Regions from separate parts of the Streptomyces sp. NPDC002092 genome, predicted to be linked through region 3. Evidence: riboswitches for the same ligand, from Rfam matches in the RefSeq annotation. Region 3 holds a riboswitch; each other region holds the start of a gene.
The links. Region 3 has a riboswitch for cyclic di-AMP ahead of ACWCRD_RS38870 (transglycosylase family protein). Riboswitches for the same ligand answer to the same signal wherever they lie in the genome.
Positions count from the first base shown of each region.

Region 1: another riboswitch for cyclic di-AMP. It lies ahead of ACWCRD_RS10855 (NlpC/P60 family protein); the one in region 3 lies ahead of ACWCRD_RS38870 (transglycosylase family protein).
Region 2: another riboswitch for cyclic di-AMP. It lies ahead of ACWCRD_RS25370 (M23 family metallopeptidase); the one in region 3 lies ahead of ACWCRD_RS38870 (transglycosylase family protein).
Region 4: another riboswitch for cyclic di-AMP. It lies ahead of ACWCRD_RS38055 (C40 family peptidase); the one in region 3 lies ahead of ACWCRD_RS38870 (transglycosylase family protein).

Region 1 is NZ_JBSFDG010000004.1:167,883-173,152, reverse strand. Features, by position in the region: gene pcrA (DNA helicase PcrA) at 1-2,288, opposite strand, end outside; cyclic di-AMP (ydaO/yuaA leader) riboswitch at 2,701-2,854, shown strand; gene ACWCRD_RS10855 (NlpC/P60 family protein) at 2,863-4,017, shown strand; gene ACWCRD_RS10850 (tellurite resistance/C4-dicarboxylate transporter family protein) at 4,117-5,091, shown strand; gene ACWCRD_RS10845 (hypothetical protein) at 5,069-5,270, opposite strand, start outside.
Region 2 is NZ_JBSFDG010000011.1:93,481-98,750, reverse strand. Features, by position in the region: gene ACWCRD_RS25380 (SGNH/GDSL hydrolase family protein) at 1-783, opposite strand, end outside; gene ACWCRD_RS25375 (DUF6250 domain-containing protein) at 945-1,658, opposite strand; gene ACWCRD_RS25370 (M23 family metallopeptidase) at 2,178-3,077, opposite strand; cyclic di-AMP (ydaO/yuaA leader) riboswitch at 3,082-3,249, opposite strand; gene ACWCRD_RS25365 (alpha-galactosidase) at 3,557-5,270, opposite strand, start outside.
Region 3 is NZ_JBSFDG010000023.1:105,598-110,867, reverse strand. Features, by position in the region: gene ACWCRD_RS38885 (nucleoside triphosphate pyrophosphohydrolase) at 1-589, shown strand, start outside; gene ACWCRD_RS38880 (cytochrome P450 family protein) at 554-1,792, opposite strand; gene ACWCRD_RS38875 (transglycosylase family protein) at 2,011-2,991, shown strand; cyclic di-AMP (ydaO/yuaA leader) riboswitch at 3,187-3,349, shown strand; gene ACWCRD_RS38870 (transglycosylase family protein) at 3,354-4,037, shown strand; gene eno (phosphopyruvate hydratase) at 4,272-5,270, shown strand, end outside.
Region 4 is NZ_JBSFDG010000022.1:45,708-50,977, forward strand. Features, by position in the region: gene ACWCRD_RS38040 (hypothetical protein) at 1-130, opposite strand, end outside; gene ACWCRD_RS38045 (LysR family substrate-binding domain-containing protein) at 304-1,089, opposite strand; gene ACWCRD_RS38050 (DUF5997 family protein) at 1,148-1,552, shown strand; cyclic di-AMP (ydaO/yuaA leader) riboswitch at 1,744-1,916, shown strand; gene ACWCRD_RS38055 (C40 family peptidase) at 1,973-3,373, shown strand; partial or broken gene ACWCRD_RS38060 (enolase C-terminal domain-like protein) at 3,568-4,236, shown strand; gene ACWCRD_RS38065 (SDR family NAD(P)-dependent oxidoreductase) at 4,248-5,009, shown strand; gene ACWCRD_RS38070 (LuxR C-terminal-related transcriptional regulator) at 5,241-5,270, shown strand, end outside.

The DNA.
Region 1 (5,270 bases), on a different contig from region 3:
GACGCGCCCGACGCCGACGAGCGCGAGCGGGAGGACGACAAGGAGGCAGCCAGGCCCGACGCCGGGCCGGAGGAGACCGGGGCGGTCGCGCCCGTCCGCTTCCAGTCGACGTGCTGTGCCGGGATCTCCTCCAGGAACCGGGAGGGCGGGTTGTACGACGGCTGCCCCCACGCGCTGCGCAGCGACGACCGGGTCAGATACAACCGCTCACGCGCGCGCGTGATGCCGACGTATGCGAGCCGCCGCTCCTCCTCCAGTTCCTTGGTCTGGCCGAGGGCGCGCATGTGCGGGAAGACGCCGTCCTCCATGCCGGTCAGGAAGACGACCGGGAACTCAAGGCCCTTGGCGGTGTGCAGGGTCATCAGGGTGATGACTCCGGAGCCGTCCTCGTCCTCGTCGGGGATCTGGTCGGAGTCGGCGACGAGCGCGACGCGTTCCAGGAAGTCGGCGAGTGAGCCGGACTCCTCGCCCTCACCGGACTCCTGCTCGAACTCCAGGGCCACGGCGGCGAGTTCCTGGAGGTTCTCGATGCGGGTCTCGTCCTGCGGGTCGGTGGAGGCCTGCAACTCGGCGAGGTAGCCGGTGCGTTCGAGGATCGCCTCCAGGACGGTCGCCGGGCCCGCGCCGGACTCGACGATCGTCCGGAGGTCCTCCATCAGTGTGTTGAACCGCTTGACGGCGTTGGCCGACCGCGCGGCCATGCCGTATGCCTCGTCGACGCGGCGCAGCGCCTGCGGGAAGCTGATCTTCTCCCGCTGGGCGAGGGCGTCGATCATCGCCTCCGCGCGGTCGCCGATGCCGCGCTTGGGAACGTTGAGGATGCGGCGCAGCGGCACCGAGTCCTCGGGGTTGGCCAGCACCCGCAGGTAGGCCAGGACGTCCCGGACCTCCTTGCGCTCGTAGAACCGGACACCGCCGACGACCTTGTAGGGCAGGCCGACGCGGATGAAGACCTCTTCGAAGACACGGGACTGGGCGTTGGTGCGGTAGAAGACGGCGACGTCTGAGGCCTTCGTCTGGCCGGCGTCCGTGAGACGGTCTATCTCGTCGGCGACGAACTGCGCCTCGTCGTGCTCCGTGTCGGCGACGTAGCCGGTGATGCGGGCGCCCGCGCCCGCGTTCGTCCACAGGTTCTTGGGGCGGCGGGACTCGTTGCGCTCGATGACCGCGTTGGCCGCGGAGAGGATCGTCTGGGTGGAGCGGTAGTTCTGCTCCAGCAGGATCGTCGTCGCGTCCGGGTAGTCCTCCTCGAACTGGAGGATGTTGCGGATCGTCGCACCGCGGAAGGCGTAGATCGACTGGTCGGCGTCGCCCACGACGCACAGTTCGGCGGGCTGGAGGTCGTACTCGTTCGGCGGTACGTCCTCATCGTGTGCCCCGGTGCCGACGAGTTCCCGTACGAGCGCGTACTGGGCGTGGTTGGTGTCCTGGTACTCGTCGACCAGGACATGCCGGAAGCGGCGGCGGTAGTGCTCGGCGACGTCCGGGAAGGCGCGCAGCAGGTTGACCGTCGTCATGATCAGGTCGTCGAAGTCGAGGGCGTTGGCCTCGCGCAGCCGCGACTGGTACATGGCGTAGGCCTGGGCGAGGGTCTTCTCGAAGCCGTCGGCGGCCTGGGCGGCGAAGTCCTCCTCGTCGATCAGCTCGTTCTTCAGGTTCGAGATCTTGGCGCTGAAGGACTTCGGCGGGTAGCGCTTGGGGTCCAGGTCCAGGTCTCGGCAGACCAGGGCCATCAGGCGCTTGCTGTCGGCCGCGTCGTAGATCGAGAAGGAGGAGGTGAAGCCGAGCTTCTTCGACTCCCGGCGCAGGATGCGCACGCACGCGCTGTGGAAGGTCATCACCCACATCGCGTTCGCGCGCGGGCCGACGAGCTGCTCGACGCGCTCCTTCATCTCGCCCGCGGCCTTGTTGGTGAAGGTGATCGCGAGGACCTGGCCCGGATGCACGTTCCGCTCGCCCAGGAGGTAGGCGATGCGGTGGGTGAGCACGCGGGTCTTGCCGGATCCGGCGCCGGCCACGATGAGCAGGGGGCTGCCGGAGTGGACGACGGCCGCTCGCTGGTTCTCGTTCAGCCCGTCCAGGAGCGCGGCCGGGTCGAGCGCCGGGCGGGGAGCGCCGTTGCGGTAGTAGGCCTCCCGGTCCGGTGGCACGTCGAACTTCCCGCCGAACAGATCGTCCGGAACCGGCTCCGGTCCGTGATCGTCCTCGGGCGGCGGCGGAGGTTCCTCCTCGTGCCCCCGGGGGGCCTGGAGGTTCGCCAGGAAGCTGTCGTCAAAGAGGCTGCTCATCGCTCTCCGAGTCTAGGGTGCCCCACTGACAGTCCGCCGCCGCCCTGAGCACATCGCCGGAATCCGCGGGCTCCCCTGGGCCTCCGCGGCCGCAGAATCCCTGGATTCTTCCAGACCTGGCCGCCAGGCGTCCTCTCGCCCTCCAGAACCGCTCCATCACGGAAGGTAACCGAACGGGTGGAGACATGGCTCGAAGCGAGTGGACGCCGCCACTGCGGCAGAAATACCCCCAAGACACCGCACATCCTCCCGGATTGACGACCGCGCGCGAACCCACTGACCGAAGGTCACGAAAATGTATCGGGCATATCGAACATCAACCTTCACAGGGGCCACACGAGTTGGCTACCGTTCCGGCAGGCCGCACGACCCCCACCGGCGAACGTCGCCGGGCCGCGCGGCCTCCGCCGAGTCCGGGGCGCCGCCGCGCATCCGGAGCCGGGGACCCACACCGACCTTGGGGTGAATCGGTCTCCTCCCTTTCGGGGCACGGACCGTAGGGCAACCCTTCCGAACCACCCGCCCGAACCCGACAGCTAACTCGGTAGGCGGAGCATGGAAGGAGTCGCCTCCCTTGGCGTCGCACCGCAAGTCGCGCCCCGCGGGTACGCGCGTAGCAGGCATACGCACCCCCGCCCTCGCCACGGCCGCCCTCACCTCGGTGGCCCTGCTGTCCCAGTCGGCGAACGCCGCCCCCGCCGCCGACGGCAAGCCCAGCCTCGAAGAGGTCGAGAAGAAGGTCGACGACCTCTACCGCCAGGCGGAGTCGGCCACCGAGAAGTACAACGCGGCCAAAGAGAAGACCACGAAGCAGCGCAGGAACGTCGACACCCTCCTCGACGACGTCGCCAAGCGCACGCAGAAGCTCAACGAGGAGCGGGACCGGCTCGGATCCTTCGCCGCGGCCCAGTACCGGACCGGAGCCGCCGCACCCGACACGGCGACTTTCCTGCTGGCGGACTCCCCGCAGGACTACTTCGACCAGACGCAGCTCATGGGGCGGCTGACCTCCCGTCAGAAGAGCGCGGTCGACGAGTACTTCACCGAGCAGTCCGCGACGATGAAGAAGCGTCAGGAGGCCTCCAAGAGCCTCGAGACGCTGACCGCGACACAGAGCGACCTGCAGACCGCCAAGTCCACGGTGCAGAAGAAGCTCTCCGATGCGCGCGAGCTGCTGTCGAAGCTGACCGCCCAGGAGAAGGCGCGGCTCGCGGCGATCCAGAAGCAGCAGGAGGAGGAGGCGGCCCGTAAGGCCGCTGAGCTGGCGAAGCAGCAGGCGGCGGCGGAGAAGGCCAAGGAAGAGGCCGCGGCCCAGGACGGCGGTTCCGCCTCGGGCTCGGGATCCACCTCCGCCGGCGACTCCTCGTACGCCACCAAGGCCGAGAAGGCGCTCGCCTTCGCCCGCGCGCAGATCGGCAAGCCGTACGTCTGGGGCGCCACCGGCCCCGGCTCCTATGACTGCTCCGGCCTCACCCAGGCCGCCTGGAAGGCGGCCGGCGTCTCCCTCCCGCGCACCACCTACGACCAGGTCAACGCCGGCACCACGGTCTCGCTGACCGACGCGCAGCCCGGCGACCTGATCTTCTTCTACGACGACATCAGCCACGTCGGGGTCTACATCGGCAACGGCATGATGATCCACGCCCCGAAGCCCGGCGCGTACGTCCGCGAGGAGTCGATCTACTACGGCGGCGAATCGATCATCCACAGCGTGGTGCGCCCCGCCTGAGGCACCAGGGGGCAGGTCACGCGCGCGTGCGGGGCAGTTTGTGATGCACGCGCGCGTGGCCCGCCCTCAACGCGCCCCGCACTCCTTAGCATCGGCCCCATGTCCGGCCCGACCTTCCTCCGTGCCTGGTGGGCGCAGCGTTCGCCGGCGGCCGGGGCCGCCGTCATGGCGACCGGCAGTGTGTCGCTCGGACTGCATCTGACGGGGTACGAGGTGCTGTCGCGAGTCGTCCTGGGGCTGTCCTGTGTCGCCTGGGCGGTACTTGCGGCGGGCTTCGGCGTCCGGCTGGTGCGGGAACCGGAGAGGTGGCGGGCGGAGGCGGGGACGCCGGGGGCGCTGACCGCCGTCGCGGCGACCACCGTCCTCGGCACCCGGTTCTCCGCCCTCGGACGGCAGACCCTCGCCGAGGCCCTGCTCGCGCTGGCGGCCGTGCTGTGGCCGCTGCTGCTGGTGCAGGTCGCACGGCACTGGCAGCGTCGCATGCCCGGCGCGGTGTTCCTGTGCAGCGTGGCCACGCAAGGGCTCGCTGTGCTCGGCGCCACGCTCGCCGAGGTCGAGGCGACGGCATGGCTCGCGCACGCGGCGCTCGTGCTGTTCTGGTTCGGACTCGTCCTCTACGGCTGTGTGCTCGCCCTCTTCGATCTGCGACAGGTGACGGAAGGGCTGGGCGACCAGTGGGTGGCGGGCGGCGCGCTAGCCATCTCGGCGCTCGCCGGATCGAGGCTCCTCGCGGCGGACAGCGCGCGTCTGTACCTGTGGGACGGCGACGACCGGGGTGTCCTGCGCGCCGTCACCGTGGCGCTGCTCGTGCTCGACCTGGCCTGGTACGCCGTACTGCTCGTCGCCGAAGCGGTCCGGCCGCGGCGCGGCTACGACGTGCGGCGCTGGGCGACCGTTTTCCCGCTGGGGATGACGGCGACGGCCGTGCTGTCCATCGCCGCCGTCCTCGACGCCCCGCGGCTGAAGCGGCCCGGGGAGGTGCTGCTGTGGATCGCGGTGGCGGCGTGGCTGGCCGTTGCCGCGGGGGCCGTCGCCGCGGCCCGCGCCGGCATCAGGTCCACAGCACCGCGATGAAGATGTTCGCCGTGGTGAGCAGGCCCACCAGCCCGAACAGGCTCTTGTCGATCTTCTCGTCGTCCCGCTTCACATAGACCAGGCCGAGGATCACGATCAGCAGGGCCAGCTTGATCCCGATCTTGATGGTGTTGACGTGATGGTCGTCGGCCTGGTTGAGGCCGACCAGGATCGCGCCG
Region 2 (5,270 bases), on a different contig from region 3:
GGCCACCGAAGCGATCCGCATCTTGATGTCGTCCGGCGACAGCGCGCCCTTCGCCGTGACGTGGTCCCCGGACGACTCGCCGCGCAGCCGGCGGCCGATCCACGGCACCAGGTACTCGCGCGCCCAGTGCACGTCGTCCCGTCGCACCTCGAGGGTGCCGCGCGGCGGGAGCGGTGGCCAGGGCTGATCGGGGTCGGCCGGCACCTCGAGACCGAGGACCTGCCCGGCGCGCAGCGCCACGCGCGTGTGCCCGTCGGGTGAGAGGTGGAGGCGGTCGCCGTCCCACGCCCTGCGGTCCTGGACGGTCTTCAGGGACCACAGGTCCAGGACGGGACAGCCGTACCGGTCGGCGATGGCCCGGACATGTCCGTTGTAGGTGGCGATCTTGCCGCGCAGGTGCTTGAGCACGGGAACGCCACGGGTGTCGAAGCCGGTGGTCACCATGACCGTGCCGGCGACTTCGGTGAGCTTGGCCACCGCCCGCTCGAAGCGCTCGGCGACCTCGTCGGGGTCGGTGCCGGGACGGATGATGTCGTTGCCGCCCGCACAGAAGGAGACCAGGTCCGGCGCCAGTTCGACGGCCTGCGGTACCTGGTCCTCCACGATCTGGTCGAGCAGTTTGCCGCGCACGGCGAGGTTCGTGTACCTGAAGTCGCCCTCGGGTCGCCGGTCCGCGAGAAGTACCGCGAACCGGTCGGCCCAGCCGACGAACGCCCCGTCGGGGCCGGGGTCGCCGACGCCCTCGGTGAAGCTGTCCCCCACCGCAACGTACGACCCGATCACTGATCTGCTGTCACTCTTCGAATCGTCTGCCACATCGACCATGATTCACCTTCGAATGTGACCTACGCGACCGTAGGAAGGGGTTGACGCGCGGTGAGATAAGCCACTTCTAAAGTGTTCGCCAAGCCTGGAATAACCCTCCGACCAGGGATGTTGAGGCGTCAGCGATATTGTGGGGCGAGCCGCCGGACCCTGAAGTCGGCGATCCGGAAATGGCTCCATGTGGTCCGGAAGGCGAAGTGCCCCCTTGTGTACGGCTGCTGGTCCATGTAGTCGAAGACGAGCCGCCCGTTGTTCCACCAGCGGACCGTCGAGCCGTCGGAGACGATACGGACGCGGTTGGGTTCGTTCGCGACCAGGAGCGGCTCCGTGTAGTCGTAGATCAGCGGACGGACACCGGGTTCCCCGACATAACGGCGCAGCCGGGTCGTGGTGTTCGTGTTGGCGCCGTAGCCCACGTAATACGTCTTGAGGTGGTCGTACTCGGCCAGTGCCCCGCCGCGGTGGGTGGCGAAGAGGTCGTCCGGAGAGCGGACGTCGGTGGCGTTCCAGAAGTTGTTGAGGTCGGACACGCGGTCGTTCGCGCCGCCTTCCGAGACGGGCGTCGCCGTGTACTCGATGACGTACGACCCTTCGAGTCGCTGTCTGAACCAGACCGTGGCCCCGGCGGGTACGTCGACATCCAGCACCCCTCGGGAGGCGGTGACGGTGCCGCCCTGCTCCAGTTCGACGACCCACTTGCCGAGGCCGTGGCGGAAGTCGTCGCAGGCCATGAGGCGGCCGCGGGGCGAGGCACTGGCGGCGGTTGCGGGGGCGAGGGCGGCCAGGGCGGCGCCGGCGGCCAGCGCTCCGAATGCTCTACGGGTGCTCGTCACGGGAGGCGGCTCCTTGGTGTGGGGTGAGGGGTGGGTCCGAGAAGGGTGAGCAGGTGGCCGGCCACTTTGCGGGGGCCCTGGACACTGGGGTGGAGGGTGCCGTCGAAGTCCCTGTCCGCCGCGGACAGTCAGTCAGTGGTGTCGACGAAATCGGTGCGCAAGCCGACCAGTTCACCGACCACGGCGGCAATGTCGTCGGCGTGAGCTCCGTTGAATCGGCAGAGCCGTACGCGCTGTCGTTGGTGCACAGGTTCACGAGATCACATCGGCCTGACGGTGCGTCGATCGACGCCGGGCACGGGAACCTCCGTAGGCCTCGGAAGGCAAGGGTGGGGAAAGCGCTTTCATCGCTCCGGAGATCACTGTGCCCCGCCCCTCCCCCGACTGTCGACACCCATGCAGTCCCCGCCACAAGAACGCAACACGGCGAACGTGCACACAGCCGGACACACCGAAGGCCGGACCCGGGGATCGGGGTCCGGCCTTCGGCGGCGTGTCAGGCAGGTGGTTCCGAGGGGGTCAGCCGACGCCGACGCCCTTCGAGCGGAGGTAGGCGACCGGGTCCACGTCGGAGCCGTAGTCGGGCGTGGTGCGGATCTCGAAGTGCAGGTGCGGGCCGGTCACATTGCCGGTCGCGCCGGAGAGGCCGAGCTGCTGGCCCTCGGCCACGGTCTGGCCGGCGGAGACGGAGATCTGGGACATATGGCCGTACTGGGCGTAGTAGCCGTCGGCGAGCCTGACGACGACCTGGTTGCCGTAGGCGCCGCCCCAGCCCGCGGAGACGACGGTGCCCGCGCCGACTGACTTGATGGAGGTGCCGGTCGGGACGACGAAGTCGACGCCGGTGTGGTAACCGCTGGACCACATGCTGCCGGCCACGTGGTACCCGGTGCCGATGGTGCCGCCGATCACCGGGAGGGTGAAGCCGGTCGGGGCGGACTCGGAGGCCTTGGTGGCAGTCGCCTTGGCCGCCGACGAGGACGTCTTCGAGGCGGACGAGGGCGACGACGCGGTGGTGTCCTTCGCGGCCTTCCGGCCGATCGTCAGCTTCAGGCCCGGGTGGATCAGCGACGGGTCGTCGCCGACGGCCCGGCGGTTGTCCGAGTAGAGCCTGTGCCAGCCGCCGGCGACATGCTGCTCGTCGGCGATCTTCGAGAGGTAGTCGCCGGTCCGCACCGAATAGGTCCGCACGCCCGCATTGCCGGCGACGCTCTTGTGGGCCGCCTTCTTCTCGGCGACCGGAAGGGACTGGACGGCCTTATTCGAAACCGTCTGGGAAGCGGACTGAGTGGTGGCGGCATGGGCGCCGGTGGCCCCGATGAGCGGGAGAGCGAGTGCGGCGCCACCGGTTCCGGCGACGGCGATGGAGCGAGTGAAGCGCTGGGGCTTCGGACGGCGGTGCTTACCCTTCGCGGGCATGACGAATTCCTCTCCGGCGCCTGCGAGGTGAGCTGTCGGGTTCGGGCTGGAGATGCCCGGCCGCGCATGCGACGCGGCTTTACCCCTAGCCGTTCCGGAGACCGGAACAGGCAGTTGTACCTGTGGGTCCCCCGCTCCTGCCGTTCACGGGTGAGTTCTGCGGGCACCGGGCGGCGGCAGGATTGGGCGTCCGTCCGGATTGGTGGCGAACGTAAGCGACCAGGACGCAAAGGAACAAGTGCCGGTTCCCCGAGAATGCATTTCTATTGATCCCTTGAGAGAAAACCCGGTGACCCTGCGTGAATTCCCGGGTGATCGTCTCCGTCAAACGTCCTTGTAAAGCACCTGAATTACGTGGACATGACGCGCCACGCACCGTCACGGATATGACGCTCCTCACGTGCCCCTGCTCCAGGATCCCCTATTCGGGAGCGAGTTGGAATGAAGAGGCAGAAGAAGCGCCAATCCGGACAGAAGGCTCAGATGCGCCGCAGACGGAAAACTGCCGCGTCGAGGTCACCGCGCAATCCGGTACGCAGTCCGTGATGCAGCAATACGGCACCACTGTGGATTTCGCCTGTTTCAGGGCATTCATACGAGGCTGTCGAGTCGAGGCCCCGCAGTCGCAGCGCCGGTACGGGCTCGCCATGGCTCTGCGCCTGGAGCCAGGCCAGGACGACCGCCTCGTCCCCGCGCACGTACTGCACCGCACTCAGCCCACCCCGCGGCGGCCGCAGCCGGTAGAGGTCGCCGTGCTGCACCAGCGGCCGGATCTCCTTGTAGAGGGCCACCCATTCACCGGCCTCGGCGAGCTCCTCCTCGGTCCACCGGGTGAGGTCGCCGCCGACCCCGAGCACGCCGGCCATGGAGCTCACGAACCGGAAGCGCAGCGAGCTGACCCGGCCGTTGAGCTGGGTGTTCGGGCTGTCGGTGACCCAGGCGGCCATCACCCGCGCTGGATGGATCTGGCTGAAGCCGTGCTGGATGGCGAGCCGGTCGAGCGGGTCGGTGTTATCGGAGGTCCACACCTGGTCCGTACGGCTCATGATCCCGAGGTCGATGCGGCCGCCGCCGCCCGAGCAGGACTCGAAGGCGACATTCGGGTGGGCCGCCCGCAGCCGGTCCAGCAGGGCGTACAGAGCACGGACATGATCGACCCAGAGGCGCTGCGGGTAGGGCTCCCCGGGCCAGCCCGCGTCGGTGAAGCAGCGGTTGAAGTCCCACTTCACATAGTCGACCGGGGCGCTGGAGAGGAGTGCGTCGAGCTGCTCCCAGAGGTATTCCTGGACGTCTTCCCGGGCCAGGTTCAATACGAGCTGGTTGCGGAACTCCGTCCGCTTTCGTCCCGGTTGGAACTGCACCCAGTCGGGGTGGGCACGGTAGAGGTCGCTGTCCGGGTTGACCATCTCGGGCTCGACCCAGATGCCGAACTGCATGCCGAGGGCGTGCACGTAGTCCGCGAGGGGTTTGAGGCCGTTCGGGAAGCGGTCCCGGTTGACCGTCCAGTCGCCGAGTCCGGCGCGGTCGCTGGTGCGCTTGCCGAACCAGCCGTCGTCGACCACGAACAGCTCGACGCCGATCGCCGCGGCCCGCCGCGCGAGGGCGCCCTGCTGCTCCTCGGAGATGTCGAACTCGGTGGCCTCCCAGGAGTTGAACAGCACCGGCCGGTCCTGGTCGGCGTCCGGGATGACGTATGCGCGCTGATAGGCGTGCCAGGCGCGGCTCGCGCCGCCGAAGCCGCCGTCGCTCCAGAGACCGGCGAAGACAGGGGTGGTGTACGACTCCCCCGGTTCCAGGCGCAGCAGCCCGGAGTCGTCGTAGCCGGGGCCGCCGGTGATCTGCACGCGCGCGTCCGGGAGTTGCGCCACCGCGATCCGCCAGGAACCCGACCAGCCCAGAGCGCAGCCGTAGACCTCGCCGTGTTCCTCGGTGGCGTCGGTGTCGAGGGCGACCCAGGGCAGGTGCTGGTGTCCGGTGTGGCCGCGGCGGCTGCCGATGATCTTCTCACCGTAGGTGAGAGGCGAGGCGGTCAGCCGGGACTCGGCGGCCCAGCGGCCGTGCAGTTGGGACAGCCGCCACTCCTGGCGATCGGGCAGCGTCCAGGTCGCGGAGTCGGCCCGCAGCAGTTCCAGGGCGGGCCCCTCGTTGTCGAGGGTCACCCAGCGTTCCACGACGTCGTGCCGCATCCGGTAG
Region 3 (5,270 bases):
GTCGTCACAGCAGACCCACAAGGGCCTGGCGAAGTACGGCATCGAGGAGGCGTACGAACTCGTCGAGGCGATCGAGGAGGGCGACCGCGAGGAACTGCGCGAGGAACTGGGCGACGTCCTGCTCCAGGTGGTCTTCCACGCCCGGATCGCGGAGGAGGACCCGGACGCCCCCTTCTCCGTCGACGACGTGGCCGCCGGCATCGTCGCCAAGCTCATCCACCGCCACCCGCACGTCTTCGGTGACGAGACCGCCGCCACGCCCGAGGAGGTCAAGGAGCACTGGCTGCGCACCAAGGCGGTCGAGAAGCAGCGCACCTCGGTGACGGAGGGCATACCGCTGGGCCAGCCGGGCCTGGCCCTCGCGGCGAAGCTGGCTTCGCGGGTGCGGACGGCCGGCCTGGAGGTTCCGCTGCCCCAAGCCGAGGGCGTCGGGTACGAGTTGCTCGCGCTGGCGGTGCGCGCCGAGGCGGCGGGCGTGGACCCGGAGGCCGCGCTGCGGGCGGCCGCCCGGGCCTACCGGGACGCGATCAAGGAGACGGAGGGCGGGAGCGGGTCAGGCGGCGGTGAAGCGCACGGGCAGGTCTCGTAGCCCGCGCATGATGAGCCCGCCCCGCCAGCGCAGTTCGGCGGGGTCGGCGGCGAGCTCGAGATCGGGCAGCCGGCGCAGCAGCGTCTCCAGGGCGGTGCGGCCTTCGAGACGGGCCAGGGGGGCGCCCAGACAGTAGTGGATGCCGTGGCCGTATCCGAGGTGCTGGTTGTCCCGGCGGGAGAGATCGAGCGTGTCGGGCTCCGAGAAGCGGGCCGGGTCGCGGTCGGCCGCGGCCAGGACGACCAGGACGGGGTCGCCGGTGGCGATGCGCTGCCCGCCGATGGTCAGCGGCTCGGTGGCGAAGCGCCAGGTGGCGAGTTCCACCGGACCGTCGTAGCGGAGCAGTTCCTCTATACCGGTGTCGAGCAGTGCGCTCTCGCCGCGCTCGATCGACTCCTGGAGCCGCTGCCGCTGCCCGGGACTGCGCAACAGTGCATAGGTCCCGTTGCCGATCAGGTTGATGGTGGTCTCGAAGCCGGCGAAGAGAAGCACGAAGCACATCGCGGCGGCCTCGTTCTCGGTGAGGTGCTCGCCGTGGTCGGAGGCGCGGATGAGGCCCGAGATCAGGTCCTCGCCGAGGTCGCCCCGCTTGCGGTGGATGAGTTCGGCGAGATAGCCGCGGATCTTCTTCACGGAGCGGGCGACGCCGCCGCGCGGGCCTCCGCCGTGCCGGATCATCATCCCCGCCCAGTCGCGGAAGTCGTCCTGGTCCTCGCGCGGCACACCGAGCAGATCGCAGATCGCATAGATGGGGAGGGGGAACGCGAAGTCGTGGATCAGATCGGCCTCGCCGTGCGGCGCGAACCGGTCGATCAGGTCGTCCGTCAACTCCTGCACCCGCGGCGCGAATTCGGCCACCCGCCGGGGGGTGAACGCCTTGGAGACGAGGCGGCGCAGCCGGGTGTGGTCCGGCGGGTCGATATTGAGCAGATGCGTCATGAGATTGGCGCTGCGCTCACCCGGAATACCGGTCCTGCTCTTGCCCTGCGCGTCCTCGGCGTGATGCTCGGGGTTCTTCGAGAGCCGCCCGTCCGCGAGCGCCTGACGTGCGTCGGCATAGCGGGTCACCAGCCAGGCCTCGACCCCGCTGGGAAGTTTCGTCCAGTGGACGGGGGAGTGCTCGCGCAGCCAGGCGTAGGCCGGATACGGGTCACCGGCGAATTCCCAGGTGAAGAGTTCGGGAGCGGTGTTCGGGACGTTCACAGGACGACCGTATCCGGAGCCCGCCGGTGGAGGGGCCGCCGCAGTGAACGGGCCAAAGATGACGCGCGTTCAAGTCTGTGATCTTCACGTGATCTACGCGGCATTAACTTGTGACAAGTGATCGGCACCGGCTACGTTCACGGACCAGCGCGGCGGTATCGAACGCCTGTCGGTGTCATGCGCCGCGCGGTCATTGCTGTCTCGCGAAAGGCCTCCGCATGCTCTCCGGGAACGGTCGACACCGTCGCCCCCGTCAGGCTCCGGCCATCCTCGTCGCGGCCGGAGTGACAGGCTCCGCCATCGCGATCCCGCTCTTCGCCGCGGGCGGCGCCAGCGCTGCCGACGGCACCACGTGGGACAAGGTCGCGCAGTGCGAGACGGGCGGCTCCTGGAGCGAGAACAGCGGCAACGGCTTCTACGGCGGGCTCAAGTTGACCCAGGAGAACTGGGAGAAGTACGGCGGCCTCGACTATGCCCCCAGGGCCGACCTCGCCAGCCGCAACCAGCAGATAGCCGTCGCCGAGAAGCTCCTGGACGACCAGGGCGTCGGCGCCTTCCACACCTGTGGACTGACCTCCGGGCTCACCAAGGACTCGGGCTCGGCCGCCATCGACACCGGCGTGCTGGGCGGTGGTTCCGGTTCGTCCGATTCATCCGGGGCATCCGACTCGACCGGTCTGTCCAACTCCTCGGGCAGCGCTTCCGATGGGTCCTCTTCGTCTGATTCGTCCTCCGGCTCGACCTCCAGCGCCTCCCCTTCGGCCTCCGTGAGTGCGACGGACAACTCCACCGAATCCGGCACATCCGCCTCGCCGTCCACCTCTCCGTCCAAGAAGGCCACGGGCGACCCACAGAGTGCCGACAGCTCGTCGACAGGCAAGGCGAAGGGGGACTACTCGGACAATATCGAGCCCCCGGCGTCCACTTGGACCCTCGTCGACACCGGCACGACCGGCACCGGCCGCCACCGTGGCGCCGGCGCCGATGAGACGGCCGACAAGACCGCCGACAAGACCAAGGCTGACGGCGGCACGCACGACACGTACACCGTCCACGCCGGTGACACCCTCGCCTCCATCGCCGACTCCCTTGGCCTGGACGGCGGGTGGCGTGCGCTCTACGCCGAGAACAAGAACGCCATCGGCACCGACCCGAATCACATCTTCGCCGGTCAGACCCTGAAACTCGGTGCCGAATAGGGCGAAAAACAACGGGAGTTCACGTCACACTTCGCCACCGAATGTCCGGATTGGTGAAAGTGTGGGATGAGTCTCAGAAGCCCTGATCGTCTTTGAAATTCGACGGATCGCGTGTCTACCGTCGTCACCGCTCGTCAACACGAGCCCCGGCTGCCGCAACGCCGAATCCTGCCAGCGGCCGTACGGGAACAGTCGTCGCGTAAAGCGCCGTAGGCAGGAGCGGGGGACCCAAGGTAGGTGCCTGCCCGGGCAGTTGACGGGCGGCTAGGGGTGTAGCCGTGTCTCGTGAGAGCACGGCCGGGCAACTCAACCGGCCCGAACCCGACAGCTCACCTCGCAGGCGTCGGTGAGGGGATCGAACCATGCTGTTTTCCGGTAAGGGCAAGCACCGCCGTCCGTCCAAGGCCACCCGCGCCGCCGCGCTGGCCGGCGTCACCGGTGTCGCCATCGCCGCTCCGCTGATGGCGGCCGGCAACGCCTCCGCCGCCACCGCCTCCGAGTGGGACACGGTCGCCCAGTGCGAGTCCGGCGGCAACTGGGCCATCAACACCGGGAACGGCTACTACGGCGGCCTGCAGTTCTCCGCCTCCACCTGGGCCGCGTACGGCGGCACCGCCTACGCCCCGCAGGCCAACCAGGCCTCCAAGGCGCAGCAGATAGCCGTCGCCGAGAAGGTCCTCGCCGCGCAGGGCAAGGGCGCCTGGCCGGTCTGCGGCACGGGCCTGTCCGGTGCCGCCTACAACGGCAGCGCTCCGTCCACCAACCGCTCCAGCGACTCGCAGGCCGCCTCCCGCTCCGCCGAGCGCCCGGCCGCGAAGACCGAGAGCACGAAGACCCAGAAGAGCACGAAGACCGTCACCACCCCGACCGGCAAGAAGGTCAAGAAGGGCGACGGCGAGTACAAGGTCGTCAAGGGCGACACCCTCAGCTCGATCGCCGAGAAGCACGGCGTCAAGGGCGGCTGGCAGAAGCTGTTCAAGCTGAACAAGGACATCGTCGAGGACGCCAACCTCATCTACCCCGGCCAGCAGCTGCACCTGAAGTGATGCAGGGCTAGGGTCACCCCCGTCCCCCACGGCTCCCCGCTCCGGTGCGTGTTCCCCCGTACGCACCGGAGCGGGGTTCTTTTTTGCACCCCCTCTTTGTTCCGTTCGGAAACAATTTACTCTCGGTTCTGCCCAAGAGGTGGTCGGCAGCGTGGCCGATCGGCCTCAGGCGGTTAGGCTCATCCCGCAGAGCCACCGCGCTACTGCCGTAGCCGTGTCACATCCAAGAAGGAGATGCTCGTGCCGTCCATCGACGTCGTCGTAGCCCGGGAAATCCTGGACTCCCGAGGCAACCCCACGGTCGAGGTCGAGGTCGGCCTCGACGACGGCAGCACGGGTCGTGCCGCCGTTCCGTCCGGCGCCTCCACGGGCGCCTTCGAGGCCATCGAGCTCCGCGACGGTGACCCCAACCGCTACCAGGGCAAGGGTGTCGAGAAGGCCGTCCTCGCCGTCATCGAGCAGATCGGCCCGGAGCTGGTCGGCTACGACGCCACCGAGCAGCGCCTGATCGACCAGGCCATGTTCGACCTGGACGCCACCGACAACAAGGGCTCCCTCGGCGCCAACGCCATCCTCGGCGTCTCCCTCGCCGTCGCGCACGCCGCCTCCGAGGCCAGCGACCTCCCGCTCTTCCGCTACCTGGGCGGCCCGAACGCGCACCTGCTGCCGGTGCCGATGATGAACATCCTGAACGGCGGCTCGCACGCCGACTCCAACGTGGACATCCAGGAGTTCATGATCGCCCCGATCGGCGCGGAGTCCTTCTCCGAGGCCCTGCGCTGGGGCGCCGAGGTCTACCACACCCTCAAGAAGGTGCTGAAGACCAAGGGCCTGTCCACCGGCCTCGGCGACGAGGGCGGCTTCGCCCCGAACCTGGAGTCCAACCGCGCCGCGCTCGACCTCATCATCGAGGCCATCAAGCAGGCCGGCTACGTCCCCGGCGAGCAGATCGCGCTCGCGCTCGACGTCGCCGCGTCCGAGTTCTACAAGGACGGCACGTACGAGTTCGAGGGCAAGTCCCGCTCGGCCGCCGAGATGACCGAGTACTACGAGGAGCTCGTGGCGGCCTACCCGCTCGTCTCCATCGAGGACCCGCTGTTCGAGGACGACTGGGCCGGCTGGAAGGTCATCACCGACAAGCTGGGCGACAAGGTCCAGATCGTCGGCGACGACCTGTTCGTCACCAACCCGGAGCGCCTGGCCCGCGGCATCGAGGAGGGCACCGCCAACGCC
Region 4 (5,270 bases), on a different contig from region 3:
AGGCGGCCAGGAATGCCAGGAACAGTGCGGGCAGCCCACGGCGTCTGAGTTGCCGTACCGGATCGACGACGATGCCCTGCCACTCGCCCCGCAGCGTGCGCACGACGAACGCGGCCACCCGCCACGGCACGCCGCGCGGCGGCCGGTACTCACGGTCGGCCGGATCGCCCCACAGTCCGTGGGCTCGCAGCCAATCCGCGGCACCGCCCGCGCACCGCACCCCCTTGCGTAGCAAAACTCCCCCGCCTCCCGTTCATCGCCCCGCCGGAGGGTCGTAACGGGGCGAGGCCGCCCCTAGGGGGGCTATGCCCGGCGGCGGGGTTTCCTTCGCTTGGCGCCCTTGGAGACGTCGGAACCGGCCCTCGGGTTGCGTCCCGCCGACTTCCCGGTCGTCTTTCCGGTCGTCTTCGCCGCCGCCGGCTTGCGCCGGGCGCCGGTCGTGTCGCCCGCCTTGGCCTTGGTTTCCGGTGTCGCCGCCTTGCGTCCGCGGGAGCTGTTGACCGTGCGACCACGGACGATTCCGATGAAGTCCTCGACCAGGTCCGTGGTCGCCTCCTCGGGCCACACCAGGGCGACGCCCGACTCGGGGGCGTCCACGAGTGGCCGGTATGTGAGGTCCTTGCGGTGGTACAGACGGGCCAGGGACTGGGGGACGACCAGGAGGCCGACGCCCGCCGCGACGAGTTCCACGGCGTCCTCGGTGGTGGCGGGGCGCTCGAAGGCGGGCTCGCCCGGCGGCCGGTCCCAGTCGAAGACGTCGTCGAGGGGGTGGAAGAGGACCTCGTCCGCGAGGTCCTCGACGGTCACCTCGTCCGCCGCCGTGATCACATGGTCCTTGGGGACGACGACGACCGTGGTCTCGGCGTAGAGGGGGATCGCGCTGAAGAACGTACGGTCGACCGGCAGCCGTACGAGTCCCACGTCGGCCCGGCCGTCGCGCAGCACGTCGGCTGCCTCGGCGGCCGGTACGGCGAGGAGGTTGAGCGGGATGTCGGGCAGGCGCTCGTTCCAGATCCGCACCCACTTGGCGGGCGTCACTCCCGGGACGTACGCAAGCCGGAACGCCTGGGATTCTTCCGAGCCTGTCACCAGGCCAGGCTACCGGCCGTGGTCTCAGGGCTCGAACATGCTCGATACCCTGGACGGCATGAAGTCGCACCAGAGCACCCAGACGATGAAGGCCGCGACCGCGGCGAAGAAGCTGGGTGTGTACCTCGAGGCCACCCCCGCCGAGTTCCAGGAGGGCGCCGTCTCACGAGCCGAGCTCGACCGGCTCCAGGCCGAGCCGCCCGAGTGGCTGCGCGAGCTGCGAGCCAATGGCCCGCACCCCCGTCCGGTGGTCGCGGCGAAGCTCGGCGTCTCCATCGCGGGCCTGGCCCGCGGCGGGATCACCGAGGCGCTCACCACCGAGCAGATCGAGGCCCTGAAGCAGGAACAGCCCGAGTGGCTGCAGAAGGAGCGCGCCACCCAGGCCGAGGTCCGCAAGGAGACTGCGCGCATCAAGAAGCGCAACGCCGAGCGTGAAGCTCGCAGCGAGGGCCCGCGCGCCTGACGCGGCCCGTTGGCGACGGACGGTCGCCGTCCGGATCCACTGTGTGCACAACACACGGATCTGACGGCGCGTCACGACGAAGGTCACAGAAGCGTATCGGACATTCCGCCCGTCAACCTTCACACGAGCCGCACAAGTTGGCTAGCGTGGCTTCAGGCCGCACGAGTTCCTCCGGCGAACCCCGCCGGGACGCGCGGCCTCCGCCGAATCCGGTGCGCCCCGTGGCGGCCGGAACCGGGGACCCAACCGAACGACGGGGTGAATCGGCCAACTGCCCACCAGGGCAAGGGCCGTAGGGCATGCCTTCCGGAACCGACCGCCCGAACCCGACAGCTAACTCGGTAGGCGGAGTACGGAAGGAGTACGGCTCCCATGGCGCCGGATCGACCATCGCGCACCGGAGGCTTCGGCCTTCCCGGCATGCGCAGCTCCGCTCTCGCGACCGCCGCCCTCACCTCGGTGGCCCTGTTCTCGCAGACCGCCGACGCCGCACCGACGACCGGTGACGAGGGCCCCAGCCGCGAAGCCGTCCGGCAACGGGTGAGCAGCCTCTACGACCAGGCCGAGTCCGACACCGGCAACTACAACTTCACCCGGGCCCAGCTGCTGGGAGCGCGGCCGCCCGCCGCCCCGCCCCGCGAGCGCGGCCGCTCGGATCCGGCACTCGACTCGGTGGCCCGGCGGTGGTTCGACGGAGCGCGCGCCTCGCTGGGCCCGACGGTTCCCGCGGCGCTCCCGGCCGACCGCATGCCGGCCCGCCAGGCCGAGCCCCGGCGCCCGGCGGACAGCCGCCGCACCGCCCTGGAGCCGTCGGCAGCTGCCCGGCCCGTGGCCGAGCTGCCCTCCGCCGAGTCCCGCCGTCCGGTCGCCGAGCTGACCGCCGGCCCCACGACCGCGCTCCCCGCCGTCCCGCGGCCCCGCCAGGAGGCCGCCCCCGCGCTGCCCGCGGCGGCCCCCGAGTCCAGGCAGACCTCCCTGCGCAGGTCCAAGGAGCAGAACCAGCGCAAGATCGCGGCGGCCAGCGAGCTGCTGTACCGGTACACCGCCCGGCAGACCTCCGCACCCCGCCCGGCCGTTGAGGCCGTGCCGGCCCAGCTGCCCTGGCAGGACCAGGCGCAACAGACCCGCCCGGCGGCGGAGGAAGCGTGGCGGCTGCAGCAGCCGACGGTCCTCGACACGGGCCTGCCCCCGGCCGGGGGACAGCTCATGCAGCCGTCCGTCCTGGACACCGGCATACCCGCGGTCGAGCAGCGGCTCATGCAGCCTTCCGTGCTCGACACGGGTGCACTCGCGAGGCAGGAGTGGCATACGCAGCCTTCCGTGCCGGACACCGGCGTACCCGCCGTGGAGGAATGGCGCACCCGGCCGCCCGTGCTCGACACCCGCATACCCCAGGCGGGGGGTTGGACCGTGCAGCCGTCCGTCCTCGACACGGGTGTGCCCGCCACCGTTACGCCCGCCGCCACCAAGGCCGACAGGGCGATCGACTTCGCCCGTGCACAGATCGGCAGGCCGTGCCTGTGGGGTGCGGTCGGGCCGGAGTCGTACGACAACGCCGGGCTCACCCAGGCCGCCTGGCGGGCCGCCGGGGTCACCCTGCCACGCACCACGTACGAGCAGGCGGGCGCCGGCACGGTGATTCCCCTGTCCGAGAGCCGCCCCGGAGACCTGATCTTCTTCAACGACAACTTCAGCCATGTCGGCCTCTGCACCGGCAACGGCTTGATGATTCACGCGCCTGGCCCGGGCGCGGTCATCCGCGAGGACTCGGTCCACTACGCGGGCGAAGCCGCGGTCCGTATCGCCGTACGTCCCGCATGAGATCAGGAACGCCGGCAGAGGCGTGACACCAGCAGCTCGATGAACTACGAGGCCGCCGACGGAAGTCGGCGGCCTCCTTCTTGTTCGCCACAGGCATCCCGCCGCACCCGGTGACGCATGCACGGGCTCGGTGAAATGTTTCAGCCATGTCTTGACATGCCGATGAAACGATTCATAGCTTGAGCTGTCCCAGGGGTGCGGCACTGGATCCCGACGGGATCGTCGAGCAGGCCCGACTGATGCAACAGCGGTACGGCTTCCGGTCGTTCAAGCTCAAGGGCGGCGTCTTCCCGCCGGAGGAGGAGATCGCCGCGATCAGGGCGCTGGCGGAGGCCTTCCCCGGGCAGCCGCTGCGGCTGGACCCCAACACGGCCTGGACGGTGGAGACCTCGAAGTACGCACGCGAACTGGACGGTGAGCATCTGAAGCCCGCGATCGACCAGAACGCCATTCAAGTGCTCCTCACCGACCACCACTACGGGGGCGGACTGCGCCGCACCCGTGAACTGGCCGCCGTCTGCGAGGCGTTCGGGCCGGCCCTGTCCATGCACTCCAACTCGCACCTGGGCATCAGCCTCGCCGCCATGACCCATGTGGCGGCGGCCATCCCCAGCCTCGACCACTTCTGCGACACGCACTACCCGTGGAACTCGGCCGACGACGTGATCGTCCCCGGGGTGCTGGAGTTCCGTGACGGCGAGGTGGCGGTCCCGAGCGGACCGGGCCTGGGCGTGGAGCTGGAGCACGACGCCCTCGACCGGCTGCACCGGCTGTACGTGGAGTCGGGGATGCGCAGCCGCGACGACACCGGCTACATGCGGCGGATCCACCCGGAGTACCAGCTCAGGCTGCCTCGGTGGTGAAGGATGACCGCGTGAGCAACGAGAACACACAGCGACTGGCCGGGAAGGTCGTGGTCGTCACCGGGGCCGCCCGGGGCCAGGGTGCCGCCGAGGCGGAGGCGCTGACCCGGGCCGGCGCCCGGGTGGTCGCCACCGACGTGCGGCCCGAGGGCGACGTGCGCCGCCTGGATGTCAGCAGCGAGAGCGACTGGGCGGCGCTGGCCGCCGAGTTGAAGGTGTCGTACGGCGAGATCCACGGACTGGTCAACAACGCGGGCGTCATCCGGCGTGAGCGGCTGGGCGAGGTGCGTCCCGAGGACTTCGCGCAGGTCCAGGCGGTGAACACGACCGGACCGCTGCTCGGCATCCAGCATCTGGCCCCGCTGATGCCGCCCGGCTCTTCGATCGTCAACGTCGGCTCGTCGGCCGCGCTCACCGGCTACTACCCGGTGGCGTACACGGCCAGCAAGTGGGCGCTGCGCGGGGTGTCGAAGATCGCCGCCATGGAGCTGGGGCCGCGGGGCATCCGCGTGAACACCGTCCACCCCGGCTATATCGAGACCGAGATGACGGCCGCCGCCACGCCCGCCTTCCGGGAGGCGACCATCCGCGAGACCCCGCTCGGCCGCAGCGGCAACGTCGACGACATCGCACCGCTCGTCGTCTTCCTGTTGTCCGACGAGTCGTCGTTCATCACCGGGGCGGAGATCCCGGTGGACGGGGGCCTCACGGCGCACGGTGGCGTCAAGTCGATCTCGGATGCGATGCGTACGAACCCGCCCGTGCCGGAGTGAGCCGTGCGGGGCCGCCGGTCCCCCGCGCCGGCGGCCCCGGCACGTCGTGGGGTTCCCGGCGTCCTCCCCGAGCGCCGGGACTCCCCCGCTGCGGCTTCCGTGGCGCCGGTGTGCTGGAGTACATGCGAGAACGTCGTTGTCGCTCGAGGGTGCTCGCATGCAGTCTGGGGCAGTGGACGGCGTCGCCGGTATGGGTACAACTGCGTACGCGGCGGACGAGCGGAGAAGAACGTGGCACAGGTGCCGGGCGGGGCCCACGAA